Regions from separate parts of the Pseudomonas sp. NPDC090208 genome, predicted to be linked through region 3. Evidence: predicted binding sites of a transcription regulator. Region 3 holds the regulator's gene; each other region holds the start of a gene.
The links. Region 3 encodes FliA, which starts transcription of late flagellar genes. Its sites were predicted from a motif close to CTAAAGTTTNNNNNNNNNNNGCCGNTAA; they were not measured.
Positions count from the first base shown of each region.

Region 1: ACIPL0_RS11575 (methyl-accepting chemotaxis protein) is a predicted target of FliA. The motif match lies at 3,576-3,603, and genes of this name have one in related genera.
Region 2: motA (flagellar motor stator protein MotA) is a predicted target of FliA. The motif match lies at 6,025-6,052, and genes of this name have one in related genera.

Region 1 covers NZ_JBIVCU010000005.1:261,289-271,490, forward strand. Annotated here, with positions in the region: gene acnA (aconitate hydratase AcnA) at 1-2,131, shown strand, start outside; gene ACIPL0_RS11570 (lysostaphin resistance A-like protein) at 2,739-3,530, shown strand; gene ACIPL0_RS11575 (methyl-accepting chemotaxis protein) at 3,635-5,200, shown strand; gene ACIPL0_RS11580 (hypothetical protein) at 5,427-5,627, shown strand; gene ACIPL0_RS11585 (hypothetical protein) at 5,925-6,524, shown strand; gene ACIPL0_RS11590 (autotransporter outer membrane beta-barrel domain-containing protein) at 6,594-8,168, opposite strand; gene ACIPL0_RS11595 (hypothetical protein) at 9,330-10,109, shown strand.
Region 2 covers NZ_JBIVCU010000001.1:117,687-127,888, reverse strand. Annotated here, with positions in the region: gene serB (phosphoserine phosphatase SerB) at 1-363, shown strand, start outside; gene ACIPL0_RS00570 (molecular chaperone) at 513-2,297, opposite strand; gene asd (archaetidylserine decarboxylase) at 2,579-3,442, opposite strand; gene rhdA (thiosulfate sulfurtransferase) at 3,512-4,327, opposite strand; gene ACIPL0_RS00555 (HDOD domain-containing protein) at 4,375-5,910, opposite strand; gene motA (flagellar motor stator protein MotA) at 6,123-6,974, shown strand; gene motB (flagellar motor protein MotB) at 6,978-8,006, shown strand; gene rsgA (small ribosomal subunit biogenesis GTPase RsgA) at 8,226-9,257, opposite strand; gene orn (oligoribonuclease) at 9,369-9,905, shown strand; gene ACIPL0_RS00530 (trimeric intracellular cation channel family protein) at 10,029-10,202, shown strand, end outside.
Region 3 covers NZ_JBIVCU010000017.1:135,795-145,996, reverse strand. Annotated here, with positions in the region: gene flhA (flagellar biosynthesis protein FlhA) at 1,376-3,505, shown strand; gene flhF (flagellar biosynthesis protein FlhF) at 3,517-4,872, shown strand; gene fleN (flagellar synthesis regulator FleN) at 4,992-5,825, shown strand; gene fliA (RNA polymerase sigma factor FliA) at 5,822-6,562, shown strand; gene ACIPL0_RS24685 (chemotaxis response regulator CheY) at 6,823-7,197, shown strand; gene ACIPL0_RS24680 (protein phosphatase CheZ) at 7,217-8,005, shown strand; gene ACIPL0_RS24675 (chemotaxis protein CheA) at 8,137-10,202, shown strand, end outside.

The DNA.
Region 1 (10,202 bases), on a different contig from region 3:
CCCCGACACCCTGGTTGGCACCGACTCCCACACCACCATGATCAATGGCCTCGGCGTGCTCGGCTGGGGCGTCGGCGGCATCGAAGCAGAAGCGGCCATGCTCGGCCAGCCGGTGTCGATGCTGATTCCGGAAGTGGTCGGCTTCAAGCTGACCGGCAAGCTCAAGGAAGGCATCACTGCCACCGACCTGGTGCTGACCGTGACGCAGATGCTGCGCAAGAAAGGCGTGGTCGGCAAATTCGTCGAATTCTACGGCGATGGCCTGGCCGACCTGCCGCTGGCCGACCGCGCGACCATCGCCAACATGGCCCCGGAATACGGCGCCACCTGCGGTTTCTTCCCGGTCGATGAGGTGACCCTGGAATACCTGCGCCTGTCCGGCCGGCCCGATGACACGGTCAAGCTGGTGGAGGCCTACTGCAAGGCTCAGGGCCTGTGGCGCCTGCCCGGTCAGGCACCGGTGTTCACCGATGCGCTGGAGCTGGACATGGGTTCGGTCGTCGCCAGCCTCGCCGGTCCGAAACGGCCACAGGACCGCGTGCCACTGCCGGACGTCGCCCAGGCGTTCAGCGATTTCCTCGGCCTGGCGCTGAAACCCAGCAAACATGACGAAAGCCGCCTGGAAAGCGAAGGCGGCGGTGGCGTCGCCGTGGGCAATGCCGAGCAAGTCGGCGAAGCCGAGTATGAATACGAAGGCAATCGCTATCGCCTGAAAAACGGCGCGGTGGTGATCGCCGCCATCACCTCCTGCACCAACACCTCCAACCCCAGCGTGATGATGGCCGCTGGCCTGTTGGCGAAGAAGGCAGTGGAGAAAGGCCTGCAGCGCAAGCCGTGGGTGAAAAGCTCGCTGGCGCCGGGCTCGAAAGTGGTCACCGACTACTACAAGGCAGCGGGCCTGACCGAGTACCTCGACAAGCTGGGTTTCGATCTGGTCGGTTACGGTTGCACCACCTGCATCGGCAACTCCGGACCGTTGCGCGACCCCATCGAAAAAGCCATTCAACAATCGGATCTGACCGTCGCCTCGGTGCTGTCCGGCAACCGCAACTTTGAAGGTCGCGTGCATCCACTGGTGAAAACCAACTGGCTGGCGTCTCCGCCGCTGGTAGTGGCTTACGCCCTGGCCGGCAGCGTGCGCGTCGACCTGAGCAGCGAGCCGCTGGGCGAAGGCAGCGACGGTCAGCCGGTGTACCTGCGCGATATCTGGCCGACCCAGAAGGAGATCGCCGAAGCGGTGATGAAGGTCGACACCGGCATGTTCCACAAGGAATACGCCGAAGTGTTCGCCGGCGACGAACAATGGCAAGCCATCGAGGTGCCACAAGCGGCGACTTATGTGTGGCAGGACGATTCCACCTACATCCAGCACCCGCCGTTCTTCGACGACGTGGCCGGGCCGCTGCCGGTGATTGCTGACGTGAGCAAGGCCCGCGTACTGGCGATACTCGGCGACTCGGTGACCACCGACCACATCTCCCCTGCCGGCAACATCAAGGCCGACAGCCCGGCGGGTCGTTACCTGCGCAGCAAGGGCGTGGAACCTAAAGACTTCAACTCTTATGGTTCACGGCGCGGCAACCACGAAGTGATGATGCGCGGCACCTTCGCCAATATCCGCATCCGCAACGAAATGCTCGGCAACGAGGAAGGCGGCTACACCCTGCATGTGCCGACCGATGAAAAATTGCCGATCTACGACGCAGCCATGCGCTATCAGCAGGAAGGCACACCGCTGGTGATCGTTGCTGGCCAGGAATACGGCACCGGCTCCAGCCGCGACTGGGCGGCCAAGGGCACCAATCTGCTGGGGGTGAAGGCGGTGATTGCGGAAAGCTTCGAGCGCATCCACCGTTCCAACCTGGTAGGCATGGGCGTGTTGCCGTTGCAGTTCAAGAACGGCCAGAGCCGCAAGACGCTGGCGTTGACCGGCAAGGAAACCGTCGACATCAGCGGCCTGACCGGCGCCACCCTGCAACCGCGCATGGACCTGACACTGCACATCACCCGGGAAAACGGCCAGCAGGAGGACGTCGAAGTGCTGTGCCGGATCGACACCTTGAACGAAGTGGAATACTTCAAGGCGGGTGGCATCCTGCACTACGTGCTGCGGCAGTTGATTACCGCGTAAGGCGGTTGAGGATCTGTGACAGCTACCGAGTTACAGAGTGTGGGAGCGCGGCTTGCCCGCGAAGGTGTCAGGCCAGACAACGCGATGTCGACTGCCCTGCCAGCTTCGCGGGCAAGCCCGCTCCCACAGGTTCTGGGGACATGCGATAGAGATGCGGAAACCACAAATCCTGTAGGAGTGAGCTCTGCTCGCGATAGCGTCGACCCAGACAATGCGGTATCGCCTGCCCCACCGCCATCGCGAGCAGAGCTCCCTCCCACTGAGATTTGCGGTGGCTCCAGACATTTCACATACCCACAAATCCCCGTAGCAGTCCGGCTTGCCGACGGCGACGCCCTTGAGATCACCATCGCTTCTGCCTCGGGCCGAAGGCCGTGGGGGCGTGGCTTGCCCGCGAAGGCGTCAGGTCAGACAACGCGACGTCGACTGGCTTGCCAACTTCGCGGGCAAGCCCGCTCCCACAGGGACTTGTGGTGTACTCAGTTTTTTTCGCCACACTCGGAAACCCCTGACAGCATCTTCTGACACCTTCAGCCGTTTCCCACATGCGCCAGCGTTTAATCAACGCTAGAATCGCCAGCCTGATCCGACACTCAAGGACGACACCATGTCGGTGCAACGCTGGACCACCCTGATTCTGCTGGCGCTGGGCTATTGCCTGGCGTTGACCTACGGGCAATTGAGCCTTCCGGTGGCGGTCACCTTCGGTCTGTTGATCATGGCCGGTGTCTGTGTCAGCCAATTCCCTCACTGGGCGGTACGCGGCTTCGGTCATGTGCTGTTTCTCGCGCTGGCCGCGGGGCTTGCCAGCCACTGGTTGCCCGGCTTCTATAGCGCGCGGGTCATCGCCGCCGTGCGCTTCAGCCCGGAAGCCGCGCCGTTCTCGATGTACCTGAACCTCGACAAACCGCTGATCGGCCTGTGGATCGCCGTCGCCTGCCCGTGGGTGTTTGCCGCGATCACGTGGCGCCGCTCACTGGCCACGACCGCTCTGGCCCTGATCTTCACCACCACCCTGTGCCTGATGGGCGCGCAAGCACTGGGCCTCACCGGCTGGGCGCCGAAATGGCCGGAGCAGGCTGGCATCTGGGCCGTCAACAACCTGCTGCTGGTGTGCCTGACCGAAGAGCTGCTGTTCCGTGGCTACATTCAGGGCGGGCTGGCGCGGCTGCTCCACCGCCTGCCCTGGCATCAGCCGCTGGCGATTCTGCTGGCGTCGACGGTATTCGGCCTGACCCATCTGGGCGCCGGCTGGCAATGGGCGTTGCTGGCCGGTATTGCCGGGGTCGGCTACGGGATCGCCTACCGCTTCGGTGGCCTGCCAGCGGCGGTTGTCACCCATTTCGGCCTGAACCTGACCCACTTCGCCCTGTTCACCTACCCGATGTTCTATCGCTGAGTATTGACCTGCGACAACCCGACTCATCTCTCGGCCCACATCGCGCTTAACTTAGCGGTCAACGCGCCGATAACCTCTGAAAGCCTTTCCGGATTGAATAGCTCATGCGCAATAACCAGCCCGTCACCCAACGCGAACGGACCTTTCCTGCCCAGCAACGGTTGATTTCGACCACCGACACACGTGGGGTCATCACCTATTGCAACGACGCGTTCGTTGAAATCAGCGGCTTTTCCCGCGACGAGCTGATCAAGTCCCCGCACAACACCGTGCGCCATCCCGACGTGCCGTCCGCCGTGTTCGAGCACATGTGGAGCACCCTCAAGCAGGGCCTGCCGTGGATGGGCATCGTCAAGAACCGTTGCAAGAACGGCGATCATTACTGGGTCAACGCCTACGTCACTCCGGTCTTCGACAAGCAGCAAGTGATCGGCTACGAGTCGGTGCGGGTCAAGCCCACGCCTGAGCAGATCCGCCGCGCCGAAGCGCTGTACCTGCGCCTGAACAGTGGCAAGTCCGCCGTGCCGAACCGCGACAAGTGGCTGCCGGTGCTGCAGGACTGGTTGCCGTTCATCATGGTCAGCCAGTTGAGCTTCCTGATCGGTGTCTGGCTCAACTCCTACTGGGGCTTCGCCCTTGCCGCTGCGCTGTCGGTACCGCTGGGCCTGCTCGGCCTGAGCTGGCAGCAGCGCGGCATCAAGCGCCTGCTGCGCCTGGCCGAACAGACCACCTCCGACCCGCTGATCGCGCAGATGTACACCGATAGCCGTGGCGCCCAGGCCCGTCTGGAAATGTCCATCCTCAGCCAGGAAGCGCGCCTGAAAACCTGCCTGACCCGTCTGCAGGACACCGCCGAGCACCTCAATGCTCAGGCGCAGCAGTCCGACAGCCTGGCCCAGGCCAGTTCCGACGGTCTGGAACGCCAGCGCGTGGAGACCGAACAGGTCGCCACCGCCGTCAACGAGATGGCCGCGACCACTCAGGAAGTCGCCAGCCATGTGCAGCGCACCGCCGATGCCACCCAACAGGCCAATGAGCTGACCCGTCGCGGTCGCGACATCGCCAACGACACCCGCGAAGCCATCCAGCGTCTGTCGGCCTCGGTCGGTGAAACCGGCCTGACCGTCACTCAGTTGGCCAAGGACAGCGACGAAATCGGCGGCGTGGTCGATGTGATCAAAGGCATCGCCGACCAGACCAACCTGCTGGCCCTCAACGCCGCCATCGAAGCCGCCCGCGCCGGTGAAATGGGCCGTGGCTTCGCCGTGGTCGCCGACGAAGTGCGCCAACTGGCCCAGCGCACCAGCGAGTCCACCGGGCAGATTCACGCGCTGATCGCCAAGCTGCAGCAGACCGCCAACGATGCCGTGCAGACCATGGAAACCGGCCGCCGTCAGGCCGAGGCCGGGGTCGAGCAGGTCATGGAAGCGGACAAGGCCCTGGTCGGCATCAGCGATGCCGTGGCCCACATCACCGACATGACCACGCAGATCGCCGCCGCGACCGAAGAACAAAGCTCGGTGGCCGAGGAAGTCAGCCGCAACATCACCACCATCGCCCAACTGGCCGACCAGACCTCCGACGAGGCCCGGCGCTCGGCAACCCTGAGTGCCGAACTGACCCACACGGCACACAGCCAGTACTCGCTGGTGGAGCGCTTCAACCGCTGAACCCCGCCCTGTTCAAAGAAGCCCCGGTGACCCTGTCACCGGGGCTTTTTTATGCGCCCTCCTGTTACCTGAGAAAAGTAGGAAGTTTCTGATTTTTTACGCCAGACATGCATTCAACCCCGCAAACAGCTTTTTCTCACAACAGCAGGCTTGACAGCTTCGCCACAACACTATTAGTTCCACATCAGTTGCATAGAAATAAATAACACCCCGAACAAGATTTAATGTGATCACTCAACTCGCATTTGCTTGCCTCATTGAACAGGAACACCTGACGCTTGCCGAAAACCGATTTAGTTACAACTGTAACCAAACATTTTCACCATCCAATCGCACCAAGACGGGCAGCCACACCCCGCATTTGCTGGGAAAAACCGCCAAGCGCGCGGCCCTTTCGGCTGACCTGAAAAAAACAAGAAGCCAATAGCCTACGGCAACAACGGATATTTTTCATTTACAAGCACACGCTGCAAACGCACTCAACATACATATCTATAGGCTTTTCAGAGAAGGCAGTAAAAAACCATGACATTCATAAAAGCGATAACGTTTCAAGCGTTACAACACCCTGTAACAAGCCACGCCAAGTCATGTAGCGGTGGCGTAATTGACAGCTCTTTTGTTCGAATCGAACATACCAATCTCCTGCGCCCGACCCTGCATTTCAGCTGTACACGTCTGAGCGTCTGAACATTCGCCTAACCGATCCAGTCAAGGAGTTTTCATGGCAGACGAAATGGATATCAAGCCGAACGATCCGGACCCAACCCCAGACAGCGATGGCGAACACAATCCTTTGCCTTGCGCTCAACCTACCCCGCCCGATCTCCCGACGAGCCCGTCGGCCGAAGAAGGTGTCGCCGTCTACGCCAACCTGTTGCAGAACGCCCCCGGTTTTCCCTGGCAGCCGGTCAGCGACGGCAAGGATGCTCAGGTCTGTTTCGACGCCCCCTACATCACCGCAGGCAACGCCGACGCCCTGAGCGATGCGCAACTGATTGCCGGCATCTTCGTCAACATCCCACGCTCGCACCGGCTGTGGGTCGGCGATCAGCTGAAGCTGCGCTGGGGTTACAACACGTTCTACACCACCGTGGGTGAAGCCAAGGGGCGTGGCGGCCCACGGCTGACCCAGTATTTGAACAGCGAACGGCTTGCCGACTACGAGAACGGTGTGGTCGAAGTGCGTTACGAAGTCGTGCGCCGCTCCAGGCTGGTCGGCATTTCGCACACATTGCTCGTCACCCTGCTCGGCCAGAGTAAAGGGCGCTACCGCTCCTCCAGCCGTACCCGCGCCATGCGCCGACGCAAACCCCGCCTGTAACCCATGAAAAAGCCCCGGCTACCTTGCGGTAACCGGGGCCGGTTGCAGCGACATCAACTCACGTCATGGTCAGAACGCCACGCGCAGACCGACATTCGCCCCCCAGGGTTGCTCGACATGCTTGCCTTTCATGTAGTCGAAATCAGCATGCACCTGCACCCGCTCGGACAACGACACCGACAAGCCCGCACCCAGCTCGGCCCGCGAGCCGAACAGGTCGTTGTCGAAACGCTGACCGTTGATCTTCACGTCATTGCTGCGGGAAAACTCATGGGCCACGGCCGCACGCACATAAGGCTGCACCACACCACCATCCTTGAGCGCGAAACTGCGGCCCAACGTGGTGCCGACCTTGCCCAGCACCGACTGGGTCTGGTCGTTCTTCGCCCGCAGGCCGTTGTCCAGCGTGTAGCTGTCGCCATCGAGCCACACCGCCGACAGCTGCGCGTACGGTTCAACGAAGTAGTCGTCGGTCAGCTTGATGTGCTTGCCGAACTCCACCGAACCACCGAGCGCCATGGTGTCGTAATTGCCCTTGGATTTGCTGCCATCGCTCATCGCCACTTTCGACTCGTTGTGCAGCTTGTTGACCTTCACCACACCGTCCAGGTAGTAGCCATCGTCCGCCAGCCAGGTGCCATAAGCGCCGATGTAGTAACTGTCGACCTTGCCCGATGTGCCGCGACTCAAGTCCAGATCAGACTGGCTGTAACCGCCCATCAGACCCAGCAACAGATGACCTTCACTGACAGCCACCGGCCCATCAGCACCGAACGACAAGCCCTGCTGCTTCTGCTTGTAATCGACACCGGACGCCAACGACGTGTTGAAGCGGTTGCCGTAGCTGCGAATCCAGCCACCGCCCTCTTCCCGCCCACGGACTTCGCCCATGCGGCTGCGCAAGGTCGACAGTTCGCTGTTCCACAACGTCGGCCCGGCGTTGAACAGCGCCAGCACACTGCCTGCCGACGGGCTGATGGTCCTGCCGGAACCGACGATGAACCAGTCGTTGCCCTGCTGCTCCAGCATGTAGGAATACGCCCCGAGATCGGCACGGCCACCCACCAGCCCGAACTGCGCATCGCCTCCCCCGGTGTGCACCACCTGCAACGCATCGAACGACTGCGGCACCGCCTCGGTCCCGGTGTTCTGCACGTTGAGCAGATGGATGCCATTGGCCTCGCCGGTGACGTTGAGCAAGTCGCTGCTGGCGTTATCCAGGTTGATGCGCATATCGAAGGTGCCACGTCCGCCCAGCTCGCCAACGGTCAGGGTGTTGCTCCCTGCCCCGGCAAAACTGACGCGGCCGTCCCCCAGCTCCAGCTTGCGCAGATCGTTATCCCCCGCCAACGTCCAGCGCGACCCGGAATTGAGCGTCAGGCTGTCGCCGTTGATCACGTTCCCCGTCAGCGCTGCACGGTTCTGCAACGTGACCGTCATACGGCTACCGTCCTCGGCAAACAGATTGCCGGTGAGACGACTGTCGTCGACGATCAGGTCAAGCTCGCCCTTGTCATGGACCTCGATAAGGTTGCCGTTGCCGGCGAGGAGCTGGGCGTTGTTTTGCAGGGTGATGGTGGCTTTGGCGGGAGTTTTACCGCTGACACTGTCAAGTTTAATAGCTGGACCGGAATATCCTTGCACGGAGGAGTTGTCGATAAGAACGGAACTGGGGCCAAGGTCGCGACCTCCTGGCGTAAGCTCCGTCCAGACATGCATCCCGAGACCTTCTCCCTCAATAACGCTGCCATCACTCACTATCACTTTGGAGGAAAGAACACTGATTCCCCTCCCCACACCATTGATCTCTCCAACAGATTTCACACGAGTATTCGAAAGAGTGGCCTCACTACCGCCAACGGCCAAACCAGTCCCCGTACCTTCAATTCGGCTATCGCGAATACTGGCCTTAGAAGCAGTATCGCCAGATCTGACAAGGCTTAGCCCAGCCTTACTCCCTCCCAGAATGGTAGCGCGCTCAGCGTTCAGCACGCTGCCCCCCAAACTCACAGCAGCTTGCTGCTCTCCCTGCCTGTCAACGGCATGGCTGACTACAGCATCGCGGATATTCAATGTTGAACCGCTTTGTGAAAAAACGTCGTTAACCACCGCTCCTGATTTTAAATTCAGAGTCGAGCCCTGCCCGAGTAAGTAATAGTTTGCCGCTGTTGGCTGGTTGACATCCACGATCTGTCCAGGCAATACCCGAATCGTTTCGGGCGGTAAGTCCAATATCCCTTCCGCCAGCGCCGGCGCCATGACTGACATGCCACATAGCACACCGACGACCGACCAACCATCTACGTTATTTCCGGATTTCTTTTTACTACGTCTCACGATGAATACCCCCGACAAATGACGGGGGGCAGATTGCGTGTTGGCCAGGGTCAACACGCAATCCAAAGAGATCAGGACCTACGACACAAGCATTCAAATGAGTGTCGTATTTTTCCTACAGAAAAACACCAACAACAACAGACAAAACTAGTAACAGTGAACTTATGAAAGCCGAAGACGTTAATTTTATTTTTGCAGTCAGTCCGAACTTCTCCACCACAGACAACGGATGCAATCAGGTAGGAAACTTCCGAAGTTAGAAACACCCCTCCCCTTATTAGAAAAAATATTTATGACCACCTATTGACAGACACCCCACACTATTATTAGTTGAAATTGTGATCGAGAGCTAAGTAGCGGCCTACGCAAAGAAAGTCAGGATATCGGTCGAATCTAAATTTTTCGACCAATGCTCAACCGCCTTACATCACCTAGCACAACCCATATCTTTACGACAAGGAATAACTGATGATTGATTCAACTACTGAAAAAAACACCCGTGGCCTGGCTGCCCCTATCATTCCGCAAGCGGATGCAACAGACGGCCTGCTGACGCTGGAAGCATTACAACTGCCGGTCACATTAAACTTCCCCCTGTGGGACGATTCGATGCCGACAGATTACAACCAACTCCTTGTAAACGGGCTGCCCACTGGAGACATTAAAAAAGTAGCCGACGATCAACCTGGAGACATTGTTTCTCTTGAAATCCCCCCAGTGCTACTCATGAGCGACAGTGTATACGCCATTGGCTACAGGGCTTCGGTTCTGGACGGCCTATCTGCCGACTCTCCTTCTATCCCCATGATCGTCGACCGAAGTGCCCCTGGCGGACGCCTGATAGCCCCTCTGATCTTCGATAACGACCTTCAAATGCTGAAATCTGATGCCCTGAAGGCAAATGGTAATTCGTTGACTGCCAGGCTCCCCGGCTACTTCGACGCAAAATGGGGCGATGTAGTGCGCACCTATTGGGGTGAGCAGGCTGGACCGGAATATACCCTGACCACCGAAGATCCGGGCAGTGATCACATTGAATTTACCTTCGGCAGTCAATTCATTGACCTACTGGCAGACGGTGAAGCTTCTGTAACCTACACCATCACAGACAGGGCGGGTAATTTGTCTATGGTTTCGCAGCCCGTCGTTCTGCGCTATCCGCCGTGCAAAGAGCAAGAGTCGGTGCACGTTCCGATCAAGTTGTGCATCAGCCTTTGTCAGAGCAACTGCTGCACTTCGCCAAACTGAAAATCCAAACGACCGATGCCTGAGATTTTCGCTTCACACGATATCTCACAAACAGTTTAAAACACATCAATAGAAACATGCTCGTCGTGCTTT
Region 2 (10,202 bases), on a different contig from region 3:
GGTTTCACCTATTTCGCCCGTCAGTTGCAGGCGAAACTGGGCATCGACTACATCTTCGCCAACGAGCTGGAAGTGGTGGACGGCAAGTGCACCGGCAATGCCATCGAGCCTATTGTCGATGCGCAGCGCAAGGCTGATCTGTTGCGTGAACTGGCGGCGAAGGAAGGCTTGAGCCTGGAGCAGACCATTGCAGTCGGCGACGGTGCCAACGACCTGCCGATGCTGGCGATTGCCGGTCTGGGTGTGGCGTTCCGTGCCAAACCGCTGGTCAAGCAGTCGGCGAAGCAGGCGATCTCGACCCTGGGTCTGGATGGCGTGCTGTACCTGCTGGGCTTCCGTGATCGTGAAGGGCAGGGGCGGTAAGTAGCGCTTGTGGCGTGATGCATGACCTGTAGGAGTGAGCTTGCTCGCGATTGCCATTGTTGAGTGCCAACTGTGCTGACTGTTGCAACGCAATCGTGAGCAAGCTCACTCCTACAAGGTGTGCGATCTCGACAATATGTTCGTCGTTCTTACAGCAACGTCCACAACGAATCGAATTCCTGCTCCGGCCCCGCCTTGGCGTCGTTCTTTTTCGGGTCTTCCTGCATCTGATATTCGAACTGGTTGTAGCTGCCGGTCGTGGCCTTGCGGTTGCTCAGGCTGGCCTGACGCTCATCGCCGCAGGTGTTGATCATCACCTTGCAGCCGTCTTCGAACGGCAGGCGCGGCGCGATCACGGTGGCTGGCACGTCGATGGCGCGCACTTCCGGCAACAACAGGGCACGCAGGTACTGGCTGCTCTGTTCGGCGCGCAGCAACTGCATGCCGCACGCCTGGGCGAAAGGCGCGATCAGCTCGACGCCCATCTGCGTGCCGCCGCCACGGACCTGACGGACCCAGCGCACCACACCGATACTCCAGCCGTGGCCGTGATCCTGAATGCCGATCATCTCGCCAGCCTGCAATTGATCTGGCACATCCTTCGGCCACGCCAGACAGTATCCGCCCGGGCTGTGGTTGACGATCTGCAGACTGTAAGTGGGAAAACCCTTCTGACCGTCCAGCGGTGAGCTGTTGTCAGCCTCGCCGCTCTGATATTCGATTTCCTCGAACGGCAGCAGATGACTCGCCGTGCCGCTGCGTTGCACGTCCATCGCCTGACCCCATGGATCATGCTTGGTGGATTCCAGCGGCTCCAGCGTGTATTCGGTGATCTTGCTGACTTCGGCCGTTGGGACCAGCAGCAGGTCGCTGAAGCATTTCTGCCCGCCGACGAAATAGTGCAGTGCGCTCATGCCGATGCAGACGGTCAGCGTGCCTTGGCCCGGTGTGCGCTGGAATGCACGCTCGGCAACGTCACCCCAGGCTGCGGCCAGATGCTGCAACACGTCCAGCGACAGACCGGGCGGTACATGCAGATAGGACTGCGAACGCTGCTCGGCTGGCATGTCGACATAGCGCAGCAGGGCTGCCGAAAGTGCGCGAGGGTCGAAGCCCAGCAGGTTGCCGCGCTGCTCTTCGGCGTACAGCGAGGTGTAACGCGGCGCCGTGTCGGTGGTCGGCGACACGGCATAGAGGCTGGTGCTGTCGGCTGGCGCCTGCAGCGTGACCATCGAACTCCAGGCGTCCAGTGCGTCGGCCAGTTTGCCGATGTTGTGCTGGCGCATCTGGTTGCAGCGCGAGCAGCCCATCAATAGCGCGACGATATAGGTCTGTTCGACGGTCAGTGTGCGAGTGTGATGTGCCTGGTTGTCGGCCACCGGGATCGTGTGCAGCTGATTTTGCCGGGCGATCTGATAGATCAGGTGCAACTCCAGCCACAGGCCGTCCTGTACCGGGCAATACAGCTGGTTGGCGCGAATCAGCGGGCCGTTGAGGCAATGCAGCGCGCGTTGCAATGCGGTGGTCAGCAGTTGCATGCGGTCCTTGCTGGGCCGAGGCGCAACGCGAGCAATGATCTGTTTGTAGCCGATGGCCAGATGGTTTTGCAGGGCCTGGCACAGGTTGGCGACCTTGCGCGGGCGTTCTTCCAGCACCACCGACTGGTTGAGGAAATGCCGCTCCAGGTGCTTGCACACGAAAAATACTTCCGGGCGCAGCAGTTCGAGCAATTGCAGGCGGTTTTCGCTGGGGGTCAGCAACTGATTCAGCTCGCCCAGGCCCTGATAGAGCTGGCGGGCCATTTCGCCGAGGTTGGCTTTGGGAAGGGTAGCGATCCAGCGCTTGAGATCTTTGGGTGTCGCATCACAGAACGACAGGCTCGACTGAGTCGGCACGGGGGCGCGCAACAACAGTGGGAGACTTAATTGGTTCATGTGACAGGCAAACTCCAACAACTACTGGCTCGGGTGGCTGGGTGAACTGCAGGGCAGTGGCACGTCGGCCGAGCGAAAAACGAGCAAGTGTACGTCAAGTTAAAGCGAAGTTTCCTACAGCACCGACAGACGACTGTAACAGCATCGGTCAGATATCGCAGCTTTAATATCAAAGTGACATTGTCTCAGAACTGTTACATCAGATTGATGACAGCCTCTGACAGGGCTGCATGAACGCAGCCCCGTCAGAGAAATCGCAGACAATTTTTGGAAGGCAAGAATCAGGCCTGGACAGGTGCTGCCAAGGCTTGGCCCATCTGTACAGGAGAGCCGGCGACCAATTGTTCCGCCCATTTCACTTGGTTCGGGCCGAACAGGACGATGGCGGTGGAGCCCAGCTTGAAGCGACCCATTTCGGCGCCTTTTTCCAGATGGATCGGCGCGCGGGAGGCTTCATCGTACTTGAAGCTTTTCAGTTCACGCTTTGGCGGGGTGACCAGACCGGCCCACACGGTTTCCACCGAAGCCACGATCATCGCGCCGACCAGTACCACGGCCATTGGGCCGCGTTCGGTGTCGAACAGGCAGACGACGCGCTCGTTGCGGGCGAACAGTTCCGGTACGTTTTCAGCGGTGGTCTGGTTGACCGAGAACAGGCGACCCGGCACATACACCATCTCGCGCAGGGTGCCGGCCAGCGGCATGTGGACGCGGTGATAGTCCTTCGGCGACAGGTAGATGGTGGCGAATTCACCGCCCATGAACGGTGCTGACAGGCGCGCATCGCCGCCCAGCAGCTCCAGCGCGCTGTAGCTGTGACCCTTGGCCTGGAAGATCCGGCCGTGTTCGATCGGGCCCAACTGGCTCACGGCGCCATCGGCCGGGCAGAGAATTGCACCCGGTGTTTCGTCCAGCGGGCGCGCGCCCGGTTTCAGGGCACGGGTGAAGAAGTCGTTGAAGTGCGGATAAGCGGTAACGTCTTCAACCAGCGCCTGGGACATGTCGACCTGATAACGGCGCACGAACCACTGGGTGAAGGCATTCTTGAACCAGCGCACCCGGCACTCGGCGACGCAGCCGGCCAGGCGCGACAGCAGGTGATGGGGCAGCAGGTATTGGAAGAGGATAAACAGACGCTGTTTCATCAGAGATCCTAAAGCGTTTCGGAAAGGCGGCGTTCCATACGGTCTGGTGCGACAGTCTGGTGCGCCAGATTATTTTTCGACCGGCGTGTCCGGATGATTGCCCCATTCGCCCCAGGAGCCTGCATAGCCCTTGACGCGCGGGTAGCCCAACGCCTTGGCCACCAGATAGGTGAAGCCGGAGCGGTGGTGTGTCTGGCAGTGGGTGATCACTTCCTTGTCCGGCGTGATGCCCAGGCTTTCGAGGATTTGTGGCATGTCCTTACGGATGCGCAGCTGGCGTGCCTGATCCATGCCGGCAGTCCATTCAAAATTTACCGCGCCGGGAATGTGGCCGCCTTTGGCCGCCAGCACTTTCTCACCGGAGTATTCGGTCGGACCACGAGCATCCCAGATCGCCAGATCGGCAGCACCGAGGCGGCTTTGCAGGTATTCGCGAGTGGCGGTCGGTGCGTCGTGCAGGGTCAGCGGCAACGGGCTGCCGGCAGCGGCAGGCACTTCAGTGGACAGCGGCAGGCCTGCCGCTTGCCAGGACAGCAGGCCGCCGTCCAGGTAGTGGTACTTCGAGTGGCCGATGACGTCCAGCAGCCAGATGAAACGGCCGGCCCAGCCACCGCCTTCGTCGTCGTAGGCCACGTAGACCGCATCGGGGTTGTGGCCCAGCTCACCGAACAGCGCTTCCAGTTGTGTCTGGGTCGGCATCAGGCCGGGTGCCGGGGGCTGGCCCAGTTGCGTGCGCTTGGGGTCGACGAAACGCGCGCCCGGAATGTGGCCGGCCTCGTAACGGGCGGCACTGGTCAGATCGACCAGAATCAGCTCTGAAGCGCCGAGGCGTGCCTGCAGGTCTGCGGGCTCGATCACCAGCGGCAAGCTTGAGAAGGCAGACATGTAACGTCTCCAGATGATGAAAAAAGAGGCGAATTGTAGCTCAGCCGTCAGCCATTGCGTTGGCTAAAGGTGGTCAGTGCCTTCTCGATGCATTGCCCGGTCTTGCCGAAGGCTTGCACGGTGACTTCCGAGAACGGCCCGCCGCCCTGATCGGCCACCACTAGCATCAGCACTCGGCCCTGGCTGGCCAGCGAGCGGATCAGCAGGTTTTCCCCGCTGAACAGATTGCGCAATTGAGGCGGTAGCAGAGCGGAGAACTGCGCATTGTTGGCCGGCGTCAGGCGCAATTGCGTGGCCTGAGTCAGCAGTCGTTGCAGGACGGTGCTGTCTTTGTAAGGGAGTGTGAGGGCTGCGGCAGAGTTATCCACACCGGCAAACTGGTGCACCCGCAGGCTGTCGGTCTTGCGGTCGATCATCAACAGTGCGACCCGGCGCAGGCCGGCAGCGAGCAGGGCGTCGCGGGCGCAGATGGTCAGGTGCATGGCGTTGGTGAACAGGGTGGGTTCCTTGAGCAGATCGCCGCAGAGCTTGCGCCAGTTCTGCAAGGCTTCGGCCGATGGCGGCGGCGCCGGCAGCGCGCCTTTTTGCACGCGGCGGAAATCCCAGGGCCAGAGCAGCGCCTCGGCCGGGTGCCAGACGCCGGGCACCGCATGCTGGCGCGCGCTGGCAGCGGCGTTCTGGTGCACCTGTTGTTGCAGCTCCATCAACGGCTGTTGCAGATAGAGGCTGGTCAGCAACTGCCAGCGCAGGTTGTGCGGCGAATCCCAGGACTGCTGGGCCGACAGTGCGAGACCGTTGGCCAGCAGAATGGTGTTGGCCGGCTGGTTGAACCAGCGGCGCAGCGGCAGGTTGGCATCCAGTTTCTGTTGCTGCTTGAGCGGGTCGTCGCTTTCGTGGGCGATGTGCAGCACTCGGACCAGGCTTCGCTGTTCGCGGATCAGCAGGCTGTAACCCTGGGTGACCCAGATCGGCAGACGCCAGTGCTCGGCGAGCTTCTGACACAGGCTCAGCAGGCGCACGCCGAACAGCGACTTTTCCACACGCTTCGCGCATTCGCCTTTGTGGATAACTCTCAGCTCCCACTCTTCCAGCAGTTTCGGGTGCGCCAGGGCCAGCGGCCACAGCGGCGAGAGAAACAGCAGGCTGCCCAGTTGAATGTCCTGCCACAGGCGGGCCAACTGGTTGGCGAACAGGCCATACGCCTGCTGCGTGGCATGCTGGCTGATCAATTGCAGCTGACGCAGCGCCACCGGGATCTTTTGCATTTCCACGCATGGCAGGCGAGCGAGCAGGGTGGCGGTGCGTGCCAGACCGAGGCGATTGAGCGCCACTTCCAGGCTTTCAGCAGGTTCGGCCAGGCCGCCGCTGTTGAGATTGGCTTCGCGCAGCACGCTGAGCACCAGCGCCGGGCTGTTCTGCATCAGGTCGGCGATGTCACGCAGCGAGCGGCGACTGTCGTTCAGCGCGGCAAGCACCTTGCCATGGGCCACGGCGGGGACCGGCAATGGCAGGCCGTCCAGCTGCTTGATCCAGCTGTCGAGGGTTTGCGGAACCGGGAGCGTCGAAGCGTTTTCTGATTGCATTCACAAGACCCATACGGCTGGGAGGTTTTGAACGGCGATGAATAGTGGCATCATGCTGGCCTTCGCGCTGCAGTGCCCGAGCCAGGCGCCAGTCAGGATTTTCATGTGTTTTGACTATAGTCTGGCGCACTCATGCCGATAAGTAGAACAAGAGTTTTCAGCGCTCTCGCACAATGACCATGAACCGGACTTCAAGTAAGTAATCTCTCTCTATGGCAAAAATTATCGGCATCATCGTCGTTTTCGCGAGCGTCCTCGGCGGCTACGTACTCTCACACGGTCAGATCGCTGCGCTGATCCAGCCTTTCGAGGTGATGATCATCGGCGGTGCCGCGTTCGGTGCATTCCTGCAAGCGAACCCGGGCTACATGACCATGCACGTCATCAAGAAGTCCGTGAAGATGTTCGGCTCGCGCTTCACTCACGGTTTCTACCTGGAAGTGCTCGGCCTGATCTACGAGATCCTCAACAAGAGCCGCCGTGAAGGCATGATGGCCATCGAGGGTGACATCGAAGAGCCGGCCAACAGCCCGATTTTCGCCAAGTACCCCGGCGTGCTGAAGGATGAGCGGATGATCGCGTTCATCTGTGACTACCTGCGCATCATGTCGTCCGGCAACATGGCTCCCCACGAACTGGAAGGCCTGTTCGACATGGAACTGTTGAGCATGAAGGAAGAGCTGGAGCACCCGTCCCACGCGGTGACCGGCGTTGCCGACGGCATGCCCGGTTTCGGTATCGTCGCGGCGGTACTGGGTATCGTGGTGACCATGGCGTCGCTGGGTTCCGGCGACAAGGCGGCGATCGGCATGCACGTAGGTGCGGCGCTGGTCGGTACCTTCTTCGGTATTCTCGCGGCCTACGGCTTCTTCGGCCCGCTGGCACAGTGCCTGGCTCACGACGCCAAGGAAGAGATGAACGTCTTTGAAGCGATCAAGGCTTCTCTGGTGGCTTCGGCTTCCGGCGTACCGCCTTCACTGGCTGTCGAATTCGGTCGCAAGGTTCTGTATCCGGCCCACCGCCCCAGCTTCAGCGAGCTGGAACAAGCTGTTCGCGGTCGTTGATCCATGGAAAATAATCAGCCGATCATAGTCAAGCGCGTCAAGCGCTTCGGCGGAGGCCACCACGGCGGCGCCTGGAAAATCGCCTTCGCCGACTTCGCCACGGCGATGATGGCGTTCTTCCTGGTGCTGTGGCTGATGTCCTCGGCCACGCCTGAGCAATTGATTGCCATCGCCGGTTACTTCAAGGACCCGGTGGGCTTCTCCGACAGCGGCTCGCCTTACGTCATCGACCTTGGCGGTTCGCCGGAAATGTCGCCGGACCAGACCCTCAATCCCGAGGTGAAGTCCACGCCTGCACCGGACAAGGTGCCGGTGGATGCCGATCAGCAGGATGCGGCGGCCGAGCAGGTCGAGCAGGAGCGTCTGGAGATGCTGCTGCAAGAGTTGCAGACCAAGGTCAACGAGAACCCGCAGCTGGCCAAGTTCAAGGACCAGATCCTGTTCGAGATCACCCAGGACGGTTTGCGCATCCAGATCATGGATGCCGAGAACCGCCCGATGTTCGACATCGGCAGTGCGCGTCTGAAGCCGTACTTCGAGGACATCCTGCTGGCGATGGCTGACACCATCAAGGCTGTGCCGAACAAGGTCAGCATCAGTGGTCACACCGACGCGACGCCTTATGTGGGCAACAACGGTTTCGGCAACTGGGAGCTGTCGGCCAACCGCGCCAACGCCGCTCGCCGTGCGCTGATCGCCGGTGGCTATCCGGACCCGCAGGTTGCACGGGTGGTCGGCTATGCCTCGTCGTCGCTGTACGACAAGGAAAACCCGAACAACCCGATCAACCGCCGCATCGACATCGTGGTGCTGACCAAGAAGGCGCAGAGCCGCATCGAAGGCGACCAGAACGCCGGCGAAGCACCGAAGACCACCCCGGCTCCGGCACCGGCTGCACCGGCCGGCCAACCGGGGGCATCGAACGGCGCACCGGCGGTCGATCCACAGGCCTACGCCCAACCTCACGAGATCCGGCAGAAGCTGAACCTCTTCGATCAAGGGCAACTGAAGATCGACGAAACCAAGAACTGAGGCTCGTCCCCAATAAAAACGCCGCGATCATCGCGGCGTTTTTCGTTGTGGCTGCTGGTCAACCTGTAGGAGCGTGGCTTGTCCCGCGACCGGCTGCTAAGCAGTCGTAAACCCAGACGACTATGCAGCCCAGACACACCACGTTTACTGGATTTACGACGACTCCGTCGCCGGTCGCGGGACAAGCCGCGCTCCTACAGTCAGTGGCGTCGCCTGAGTTCAGTAGCTGTTCTCCGGCAAGCTGGCGATGATCGAGCGGTAGCTGTTCATCCGTTGCTGTTGCACGCGGCCTTCTTCCAGGGCCTTGAGCAGCGCGCAGCCCGGTTCGCGGTCGTGTTTGCAGTCGCGGAAGCGGCAGCGGCCCAGCAGGTCGTTGAATTCGATGAACCCGGCTTCGACATCGGCGCGGCTGACATGGACCAGACCGAATTCGCGAATGCCCGGCGAGTCGATCAGGTCGCCGCCACGGGGGAAGTGGAACAGTCGCGCGGTCGTGGTGGTGTGCGTGCCTTGACCGGAAAACTCCGACAGCGGCCCGACCCGGGTTCCGACTTCCGGCAGCAGGCTGTTGACCAGCGACGACTTGCCCACGCCGGACTGGCCGACGAACACACTGGTGTGGTGATCCAGCAAGTCCTGCAGTTGCTGCATGCCGTCGCCATGGTGCGCCGACACTTCCAGCAGCGGATAACCCAATTGCCGATACACCGCCAGCAGGGCGTTGAGCGCCGGGGCGTTCTGTTCGTCGATCAGGTCGGCCTTGTTCAGCAGTAGCAGCGGGCGAATGCCGGCGTGCTCGGCGGCCACCAGATAACGGTCGATCAGATTGGCGTGAGGCTCCGGCATCGGTGCAAAGACGATGACGATCAGGTCGACGTTGGACGCCACCGGCTTGAGTTGGCCTCGCGAGTCCGGGCGGCACAGTTCGGTATCGCGCGGCAGTTGCGCGACGATCACGCCGGTGCCCTGATTGCCGGCCCGCCAGACCACCTGGTCACCGGTGACCAGCGCCGGCAGGTTGGCCCGCAGATAGCAACGGAACACCTGGCCTTTCAGTTCGCCATCCTGCGCCTCGACCTCGACCTGCACGCCGAAGTGCGCGATCACCAGGCCGGTCTGTTCCGGGCCCAGATCACCGCCTTCCAGGGTTTCCAGAGCTTGGGATTCACGCTTGGCGGCACGCGCGGCGCGCTCGCCCTGAATCTTTTCGATGCGCCAGTTCTGGCGGCGGTTGAGTTGGCGTTTGGCCATGGAAATTCAGTGTTCCGTTTTGATGACGCGTAAAACTGCAGAAGATAAAACGCCGCGAGTCTACCACGCCTGTCTGGGCTAAACTGCGCGCCTACGCTGAGGAGCCGACATATGCAGAACAAGCAGAACCTGATCTGGATCGACCTGGAAATGACCGGTCTGGACCCGGACAACGACGTCATCATCGAAATGGCCACCATCATCACCGACAGCGAACTCAACACCCTGGCCGAAGGGCCGGTGATCGCCGTGCACCAGAGCGACGAGATTCTCAACGGCATGGATGAGTGGAACACTCGCCAGCACGGCGGCTCGGGCCTGACCCAGCGCGTGCGCGAGAGCAGGATTTCTGCGGCCGAAGCCGAAGCCATGACCCTGGACTTCATCAAGCAGTGGGTGCCAGAGCGCAGCTCGCCGATCTGCGGCAACAGCATTTGCCAGGACCGCCGCTTCCTGTACAAGCGCATGCCGACGCTGGAAGCCTACTTCCATTACCGCAACCTTGACGTGTCGACCCTCAAGGAACTGGCTGCGCGCTGGTCGCCGGAGCTGAAATTCAAGAAGGGCAGCACGCACCTGGCTCTGGACGACATTCGCGAATCCATCGCCGAGCTGCGTTTCTATCGCGAGCACTTCATCAAGGTGTGACTCGCGATGCAGGGGCGCGATAGCGTGTTGTCAGATTGCCCATGCGGTACAGGCCCGAAGCAATCGCGGGCAAGCGCGCTCCTACCGTTTTAGATTGCGCGCTTTCTTGCAGGGACTGCCACCATGTTGCTGATGCTCTATCTGATCGCCATCACCGCCGAGGCCATGACCGGCGCCTTGTCCGCCGGACGTCGCGGCATGGACTGGTTTGGTGTGGTGCTGATCGCCTGCATCACTGCGCTGGGTGGCGGCTCCGTGCGTGACGTGCTGCTCGGGCACTACCCGCTGACCTGGGTC
Region 3 (10,202 bases):
GGTTTTGCGCTCTCCTACGGATGTGTGGACGCCAAACAAGGTTGAGATCACTACAGGCCATTGTGGGAGGAGGCTCTGCTCGCGATAGCAGTAGGGCAGACGACCCTGCATTGTCTGAATTGACGCTTTCGCGAGCAGGGCTCCCTCCCACAGGTATTTGGTGTTTGCGGGATCTCGGCATGGCAACACAGTCCACAGAGTCAGCACGGACCCCTGTGGGAGCGATCCGAGGTTGCGAGGGTCGCGAAAGCGGTTTGCCTGACCCACCACCTTCGCCAGCAAGTCGGCTCCTACGGCCTTTGGCCAGAAACAAAAGCAGCGGTGCTCGCAGATCCGTAGCAGTCCGGCTTGCCGGCGGTGGCGATCTTGAGGGTGCCAAGCAAGGCTCGAGTCAGCACAAATCATTGTGGGAGGGAGCTCTGCTCGCGATGGCGGTCGGTCAGGTGGCACAGCATTGTCTGGACTGACGCTTTCGCGAGCAGGGCTCCCTCCCACAGGTGTTTGGTGTTTGCGGGATCCAAGCATGGCAACACAGTCCGCAGAACCAGCACGGACTTTTGTGGGAGGGATCTGAGGTTACGAGGGTCGCGAAAGCGGTTTGTCTGACCCACCGCCTTCGCCAGCAAGCCGGCTCCTACGGCCTTCGGCCAGAATCAAAAGCAAATGGCATTCACCGACCCGTAGCAGTCCGGCTTGCCGGCGGTGGCGATTTCAGGGACGTCTTCGCGGGCGAGCCCGCTCCCACAGGTGTCCGTGGCCCGCAAGACAGCACGTGTTCATCCAAAGCCAGGTCGACCGGTCGGTCGCCTCGGCGGGTTGTTGATTTTGATGTTGGGGCCCCGTCCCAGAAGGCCGAACGCAGGCGATGCGCAGTGGGTCGAGCGGCATGGATGCCGCGAGAGCCGCGTGGGCCATGGATGGCCCATTCGCGGCGTGCCCACGGAGTGTCGCCGGAGTGAGGGAACACCGAGCATTGGCGAGGTGCCGTATGGCGGGGTGTGGAGCCCTTGGTTACTTGGGGCTTTTCCAAGTAACTCGCCGTCAGGCGAAACAGGGCTGCGTTAGCAGACCATGCGATCCGTCAGGCAAACCAAGGGCACAGGTTTTACGACGACTTCGTCGCCGGTCGCAGGGCAAGTCAGCTCCTACAGCCGATCGCGGGCAAGCCACGCTCCTACAGGTTCGCGTAACGTGACGGAGGCGAAACAGGGCTGCGTTAGCAGTCCACCCGAATTTATGTCGACCACCCCACATTTTCAGATGATGTCATTCTGATATTTTCTGCGCTTTCCAAGAGTTGGACAGGTTTTTGCAATACCTGCGTTACAACGCCTCTGGCGTCAAAAGTTTGATCAAACACGCAGGTAAACAATCGGTGGATCGCTCTCAATTAATCACTAACGCTCGCTCTGGACTGATCGGCCTGGGTCGCGGTCAGTTGGGCGTGCCGTTGTTGTTGCTGGTCATGCTGGCAATGATGATGTTGCCGATGCCGCCGTTCCTGCTGGACGTGTTCTTCACCTTCAACATCGCCCTGTCCATCGTCGTCCTGCTAGTCTGCGTGTACGCCCTGCGGCCGCTGGATTTCTCGGTGTTTCCGACCATCCTGCTGATCGCCACGCTGCTGCGTCTGGCGCTCAACGTTGCCTCGACCCGTGTGGTCATGCTCCACGGTCAGGACGGTCACGCCGCCGCCGGTAAGGTGATTCAGGCCTTCGGTGAAGTGGTGATCGGCGGTAACTACGTGGTCGGTATCGTGGTCTTCGCGATCCTGATGATCATCAACTTCGTGGTGGTGACCAAGGGTGCCGGTCGTATCTCCGAGGTGAGCGCGCGTTTCACCCTCGACGCCATGCCCGGCAAACAGATGGCCATCGACGCCGACCTCAACGCCGGTCTGATCGATCAGCCCGAAGCCAAGCGCCGTCGTCTGGAAGTCGCCCAGGAAGCCGAGTTCTACGGCTCCATGGACGGTGCCAGCAAGTTCGTTCGCGGTGACGCCATCGCCGGTCTGTTGATCCTGTTCATCAACCTCATCGGCGGCATGCTGGTGGGTATCCTGCAACACAACATGACCTTCGCCGACGCCGGCAAGGTCTACGCCCTGTTGACCATCGGTGACGGTTTGGTGGCGCAGCTGCCATCGCTGCTGCTGTCCACGGCGGCGGCGATCATGGTGACCCGTGCGTCCGGTTCGGAAGAAATGGGCAAGCTGGTCGGCCGCCAGATGTTCACCTCGCACAAGGCGCTGGCCGTGTCGGCAGGCATCATGATCGTCATGGGTCTGGTGCCGGGCATGCCGCATTTCTCCTTCATCAGCCTCGGACTGGCGGCGGCGGGCGGTGCGTACCTGCTGTGGCGGAAACAGAACGAAGCCAAGCTGGCAGCCATTCAGGAGGTCAAGCGGCAACAGGAAATGCTGCCGTCGCCGACCCGTGCCCAGGAGTCCAAGGAGCTGGGTTGGGATGACGTCACCCCGATCGACATGATCGGTCTGGAAGTGGGCTACCGCCTGATTCCGCTGGTGGACCGCAATCAGGGTGGTCAACTGCTGGCGCGGATCAAGGGCGTGCGCAAGAAGCTCTCTCAGGAGCTGGGCTTTCTGATGCCGACCGTACACATTCGCGACAACCTCGATCTGGCGCCGAGTGCCTACCGTCTGACCCTGATGGGCGTGACCCTGGCCGAAGCCGAGATCTATCCGGATCGCGAACTGGCGATCAACCCGGGTCAGGTATTTGGCAGTCTCAACGGCATCAATGCCAAAGACCCGGCGTTCGGCCTGGAAGCGGTGTGGATCGAAATCAGCCAGCGCGCTCAGGCGCAGTCGCTGGGTTACACCGTGGTCGACGCCAGTACCGTGGTCGCTACGCACTTGAACCAGATTCTGTACAAGCACTCCCATGAGCTGATCGGGCACGAGGAAGTGCAGCAACTGATGACCCTGCTGGCCAAGAGCTCGCCGAAGCTGGCCGAGGAACTGGTACCGGGCGTGCTGTCGCTGTCGGCGCTGCTCAAGGTGTTGCAGGCGCTGCTGGCCGAACAGGTGCCGGTGCGCGACATCCGCAGCATCGCCGAGGCCATCGCCAACAATGCGGCGCGGAGTCAAGATACCGCCGCGCTGGTGGCCGCCGTACGGGTCGGGCTGTCCCGCGCCATCGTGCAAAGCATTGTCGGCATTGAGCCGGAGCTGCCTGTCATCACCCTTGAGCCAAGGTTGGAACAGATATTGCTCAATAGTCTGCAGAAGGCAGGACAGGGTCAGGAAGAAGGCGTTCTGCTCGAACCGAGCATGGCTGAGAAACTTCAGCGCTCGTTGATCGAAGCGGCGCAGCGTCAGGAGATGCAGGGTCAGCCGGTTATTTTGTTGGTCGCAGGTCCGGTTCGCGCCATGTTGTCCCGCTTCGGGCGCCTGGCAGTACCGAACATGCATGTTTTGGCTTATCAGGAAATTCCTGACAATAAGCAAGTCACCATCGTAGCGACTGTCGGGCCGAACGGCTGAGGTAGTGAGTCATGCAAGTTAAGCGTTTTTTCGCCGCCGATATGCGACAAGCCATGAAACTGGTTCGTGATGAGTTGGGCGCGGAAGCGGCCATCATCGGCAACCGGCGGATCGCCGGCGGCGTCGAGCTGACTGCCGCGCTGGACTACAAGCTGTCGGCGCTGGCGCCGCGCGTGCCGAACATCGAGCTGGAAGACGAGCTGCGCAAGACCCAGTCGCGCATCGTCACTGCCCAGGCCGAGCTGAGCAGCCGCACCGAGCTGGATGCCGTCGGCAACCGTCAGCTGTTCTCGGGCCTGGCGATGGATGACAGCAAGCACATCGAGCCGACTCTGGACGAGCCGTTCCGCCCGTCGATCCATGCGGCCATTGCTGCGGACCGCGCCGAGCGCGCCGAACGTGCCACCGCCGAACCTGCGGTGAGCCAGCGCGCCTACGAGTCGATGCGTTCCGAATTGACCGGCCTGCGCGAACTGCTGGAAGTCCAGCTCGGTTCGCTGGCCTGGAACCAGTTGCAGGGCAGCCGTCCGCAGCAGGCCAACCTGTGGCGTCGTCTGCAGCGCATCGGCCTGTCCGGCCCGCTGTCGCGCGACCTGCTGGACATGGTGCCGAACGTCGACGACCAGCCGCACGCCTGGCGCATGCTGCTGGCCCATCTGGCGCGCATGATCGTCACGCCGGAGATCGAACCGCTGGAAGAAGGCGGGGTGATTGCCATGGTCGGCCCGGCCGGCATGGGCAAGACCACCACTCTGGCAAAACTGGCGGCGCGATATGTGTTGAAATACGGCGCACAAAATATCGCGCTGGTGAGCATGGACAGCTTCCGCATCGGTGCCCAGGAGCAGCTCAAGACATTGGGGCGTATCCTCAATGTGCCGGTGACCCATGTCGACCCGGGGCAGTCGCTGGCTCAGGCGCTGGAACCGTTGCTGCGCAAGCGCGTCGTGCTGATCGACACCGCCGGCCTGCAGGCCAGCGATCCGGCCCTGCGGCTGCAGCTGGAAAGCCTCGCCGGTCGCGGGATCAAGGCGCGCAATTATCTGGTCCTGGCCACCACCAGCCAGAAGCAGGTGCTGACAGCGGCGTACCACAGTTACAAGCGTTGCGGTCTGGCCGGGTGCATCCTGACCAAGCTGGACGAAACCGCAAGCCTCGGCGAAGTGCTGAGCCTGGCGGTGACACACGAATTGCCCGTGGCCTATCTCACCGATGGCCCACGGATACCGGATGATCTGCATTTGCCACGTCGGCACCAGCTGGTGAGCAGGGCTGTCAGCGTGCAGATGCAGGAGGAGCCTAGCGAGGAAGCGATGGCGGATATGTTTGCGGATCTTTATCACAGCCCCGACAAGCGCGTGGGCTAGGTAGGGAAAATGACACAGGAATATACCTGCATCGATGGTCTGCCAGGCATTGTTCACACACTGAACGTGCAGCCCTACATGTGGCTTAGGTCTAAGCAAGACAAGGTAAAGAATTAACTATGGGCAGCATGCATCCCGTACAGGTTATCGCGGTGACCGGTGGCAAAGGTGGCGTCGGCAAGACCAACGTGTCAGTGAACCTCTCACTGGCCCTGGCCGAGCTCGGGCGTCGCGTCATGTTGCTGGACGCCGATCTGGGTCTGGCCAACGTCGACGTATTGTTGGGGCTGACCCCCAAACGCACCCTGGCCGACGTCATCGAGGGACGCTGTGAGCTGCGCGATGTCCTGTTGCAGGGCCCTGGCGGCGTGCGCATCGTGCCGGCCGCTTCGGGCACCCAGAGCATGGTCCAGCTGACCCCGGCCCAGCATGCCGGCCTGATTCAGGCGTTCAGCGAGATCGGCGACAACCTCGACGTACTGGTGATCGACACCGCTGCCGGGATCGGCGAATCGGTGGTCAGCTTCGTGCGCGCGGCTCAGGAAGTGCTGCTGGTGGTGTGCGACGAACCGACCTCGATCACTGACGCCTACGCGCTGATCAAGCTGCTCAACCGCGACTACGGCATGAACCGTTTCCGCGTGCTGGCCAACATGGCGCAGAGCCCGCAGGAAGGGCGCAACCTGTTCGCCAAGCTGACCAAGGTCACCGACCGTTTCCTCGACGTGGCGCTGCAATACGTCGGCGCTGTGCCGTACGACGAGTGCGTGCGCAAGGCCGTGCAGAAACAGCGTGCCGTGTACGAAGCATTCCCGCGTTCCAAATGTGCGCTGGCGTTCAAGGCCATCGCGCAGAAGGTCGACACCTGGCCGCTGCCGGCGAATCCGCGTGGCCACCTTGAATTTTTCGTTGAGCGCCTGGTTCACCAGACCAGTGCAGGGCCCGTGTCATGACAGCAAGTGGCTATCGCATGTACAGCAAATCATCCAAAGATTCCCAGTATGAGCTGATCGAGCGTTATGCCCCCTTGGTCAAGCGCATCGCTTACCACCTGCTGGCACGTCTGCCGGCCAGCGTGCAGGTCGAGGACCTGATCCAGGCCGGCATGATCGGCCTGCTCGAAGTCTCGACCAAATACGACTCGACCAAGGGCGCCAGCTTCGAGACCTACGCCGGCATCCGCATCCGTGGTGCGATGCTCGATGAAGTGCGCAAGGGCGACTGGGCACCGCGCTCGGTACACCGCAATACGCGCATGGTCAGTGACGCGATTCGTGCAATTGAAGCAAAAACCGGTCGTGACGCTAAAGATCACGAGGTTGCTGCCGAACTTCAAATGAGTCTCGACGAATATTACGGGATTCTGAACGACACCCTGGGCAGTCGTCTGTTCAGCTTCGACGACCTGTTGCAGGACGGCGAGCATGAAGGGCTGCACGAGGACGGCGCGAGCCAGTCGCTCGAACCGTCGCGGGATCTGGAAGACGAACGTTTCCAGAGCGCGCTGGCGGACGCCATTGCCAACCTGCCGGAGCGTGAACGCCTGGTGCTGGCGCTGTACTACGACGAAGAGCTGAACCTCAAAGAGATCGGGGAGGTCCTGGGGGTCAGCGAATCGCGGGTCAGCCAGCTGCACAGCCAGTGCGCCGCGCGCTTGCGTGGCCGGTTGGGAGAGTGGCGCGCGCGGTAACGCATCGAACGCAGGGGCGGCATTTCGCGGCATCTGCGTGCTGTATGTAAGACCGGCTGTGCAGGGCGTTTGAGGGCAACGGTAGACAAGGCAGGAGCCGGTCGGATCAGGTTTTTGCAGGCCTGTTTCGCTGTGCGCGTGATCCCTTCTCGTCATCATCCCCCTTCGTTTTCGCAGAGCCGCTCAGAGAGTAATGATTGAACGCGCACCCAGGAACTGGATGCGTTAAAGACTGCTTGGAGGTCGAATTGGACAAGAACATGAAAATCCTCATCGTTGATGACTTTTCAACGATGCGGCGGATCATAAAAAACCTGTTGCGTGACCTGGGGTTCACCAACACGGCCGAAGCAGATGACGGTACCACCGCATTGCCGATGCTGCAGGCCGGTGGCTTCGATTTCCTGGTGACCGACTGGAACATGCCCGGCATGTCCGGCATCGACCTGCTGCGTCAGGTGCGCGCCGACGAGCGTCTGCGTCATCTGCCGGTTCTGATGGTGACTGCCGAGGCCAAGCGCGAGCAGATCATCGAAGCCGCTCAGGCCGGTGTGAACGGCTACGTGGTGAAGCCATTCACCGCGCAGGTTCTCAAAGAAAAGATCGAGAAGATATTCGAGCGCGTCAATAGCTGATGTCCGCTGCGAGGGCGCTATGAATCCTGAAGATTCAACGATGGGTGACTTCGAGTCGACCCTGAAGAAACACGCACAGGAATTGGTCGAAAGCCTTGAACAAGGCAAGTTCGGCGAGGCCGTGCAGGTCATCCATGAGCTGAATCAGACCCGGGATCGTGGCCTGTATCAGGAAGTCGGCAAGCTGACGCGCGAGCTGCACAGCGCGATCGTCAATTTCCAGATCGACCCGCGCATGCCGCAGGCCGAAGAAGTCTCGCAGATCACCGACGCCACCGAGCGCCTGTCCTACGTGGTCAGGCTCACGGAAGGTGCGGCCAACCGCACCATGGATCTGGTCGAACAGAGCACGCCGTTGATGAACGGCCTGAGTGCCGACGCTCGCGCCTTGAGTGCCGACTGGGGACGCTTCATGCGTCGCGAGATCAGCGCCGACGAGTTTCGTGATCTGGCCCGTCGCGTCGACGGCTTCCTGGCGCGCAGCGAGACCGAAACCCAGCAGGTCGCCAGCCACCTGAACGACATTCTGCTGGCCCAGGATTACCAGGACCTGACCGGTCAGGTGATCAAGCGCGTGACCACACTGGTCACCGAGGTCGAGAGCAATCTGCTCAAGCTGGTGCTGATGGCCAGCCAGGTCGATCGTTTTGCCGGGATCCAGCACGATCAGGAACACTTCCGCCAGCAAAAAGAACAGGAAAAACTTCATTCCAAGGGTGAAGGTCCGCAGATTCATGCCGATAAACGTGAAGACGTCGTATCCGGTCAGGATGATGTGGACGATCTGTTATCCAGCCTTGGCTTCTAAGATTTTAGATTCCAGGTTCTATGTGAAAGTGGCTGCTGATCCGGCGCGTGAATGCTTCGTCGAAAGCAATGTGCCCGGACGCTGATGCAGCCCCTGGATCGGTTTGACGGTTAATTTTAGGAGCACCCCCAATGAGCTTCGGCGCCGATGAAGAAATCCTTCAGGATTTTCTGGTAGAGGCCGGCGAGATCCTGGAGCAGTTGTCCGAGCAATTGGTCGAGCTGGAAAGCCGACCGGATGACGCGGATCTGCTTAATGCCATTTTTCGCGGTTTTCACACTGTAAAAGGGGGCGCCGGCTTCCTCCAGCTCAACGAGCTGGTTGAATGCTGTCACATCGCCGAAAACGTGTTCGACATCCTGCGCAAGGGTGAGCGCCGTGTCGACGCGGAACTCATGGACGTGGTGCTGGAAGCGCTGGACACCGTCAACAGCATGTTCGGTCAGGTCCGCGAGCGCTCCGACATCACCCCGGCCACGCCTGAGCTGCTGGCGGCGCTGTCGCGTCTGGCCGAGCCGGCTTCAGCCGATGAAATCGCGGCGGCTGCTGCCGCTGTGCCAGTCGTGGAAGAGGAGGTCGCCGAGGCGCCGTCCGAAGACATCACCGACCAGGAATTCGAACAACTGCTCGACTCGCTGAATGCGGTCAAGGCCGAAGCGGCGGGTGCTGCTGCACCGGTTGCGCCCCAGGAAACCAGCGGGGAAACGCCGAGCGACGAAATCACCGACGCCGAATTCGAATCGCTGCTCGACCAGTTGCATGGCAAAGGCCAGTTCGCGGTCGACGCGGTCGTGCCGCCTGCAGCTCCTGCGGCTGAGGCGCCAGCGGGCGAAGTGGCGAGCGACGAAATCACCGACGACGAATTCGAAGCGCTGCTCGATCAGTTGCACGGCAAAGGCAGTTTCTCGCCTGACACCGCCGGTGTGCCGGCTGCCGCTGCGCCAACCGCCGCTGAGGCTGCGGATGCAGTGCCATCGGACGAAATCACCGATCACGAATTCGAAGCGCTGCTCGATCAGTTGCATGGCAAAGGCAAGTTCGAACCGGCCGTAGCGGCGGGCGCGACAGCCACGGCCACGCCACCGGCTGCGGCGAAGAAAGCGGAAGCTGCGAAATCCGAAGCGCCGAAGGCAGAAGCACCGAAAGCCGAGCCGGCCAAAGCCGCCGCGCCGGCTGCTGCACCGGCCAAGGCGGCTCCGGCACCGGCTGCTGCGCCTGCCGCTGCCCGTGCACCTGCGCCGGTGGCCGACAAGGCGCCGACCGAAGCGGAAACCACCGTGCGCGTCGATACCGCGCGGCTGGACGAAATCATGAACATGGTCGGCGAACTGGTGCTGGTGCGTAACCGCCTGGTGCGCCTGGGCGCCAACAGCGCCGACGAAGCCATGTCCAAGGCCGTGTCCAACCTGGACGTGGTCACCGCTGACCTGCAGACCGCGGTGATGAAGACGCGCATGCAGCCGATCAAGAAAGTCTTCGGCCGCTTCCCGCGTCTGGTTCGCGATCTGGCCCGTCAGCTGAAGAAAGAGATCAACCTGGAACTGGTGGGTGAAGAAACCGACCTCGACAAGAACCTCGTCGAGGCCCTGGCGGACCCGCTGGTCCACTTGGTGCGCAACGCCGTCGACCACGGCATCGAGTCGCCGGACGAACGCGAAGCTTCGGGCAAGGCCCGTGGCGGTCGTGTGGTGTTGTCCGCCGAACAGGAAGGCGATCACATCCTGCTGTCGATTTCCGACGACGGCAAAGGCATGGACCCTGCGGTGCTGCGCGCCATCGCGGTCAAGCGCGGGGTGATGGACAAGGATGCCGCCGACCGTCTGAGCGACACCGACTGCTACAACCTGATCTTCGCGCCGGGCTTCTCGACCAAGACCGAGATTTCCGACGTGTCCGGTCGTGGCGTGGGCATGGACGTGGTGAAAACCAAGATTTCCCAGCTCAACGGCTCGATCAACATCTACTCGACCAAGGGCCAGGGCTCGAAGATCGTCATCAAGGTGCCGTTGACCCTGGCGATCATGCCGACCCTGATGGTGATGCTGGGCAACCAGGCTTTCGCCTTCCCGCTGGTCAACGTCAACGAGATCTTCCACCTGGACCTGTCGACCACCAACGTCGTTGACGGTCAGGAAGTGGTGATCGTGCGCGACAAGGCGCTGCCGCTGTTCTACCTCAAGCGCTGGCTGGTCAGTTC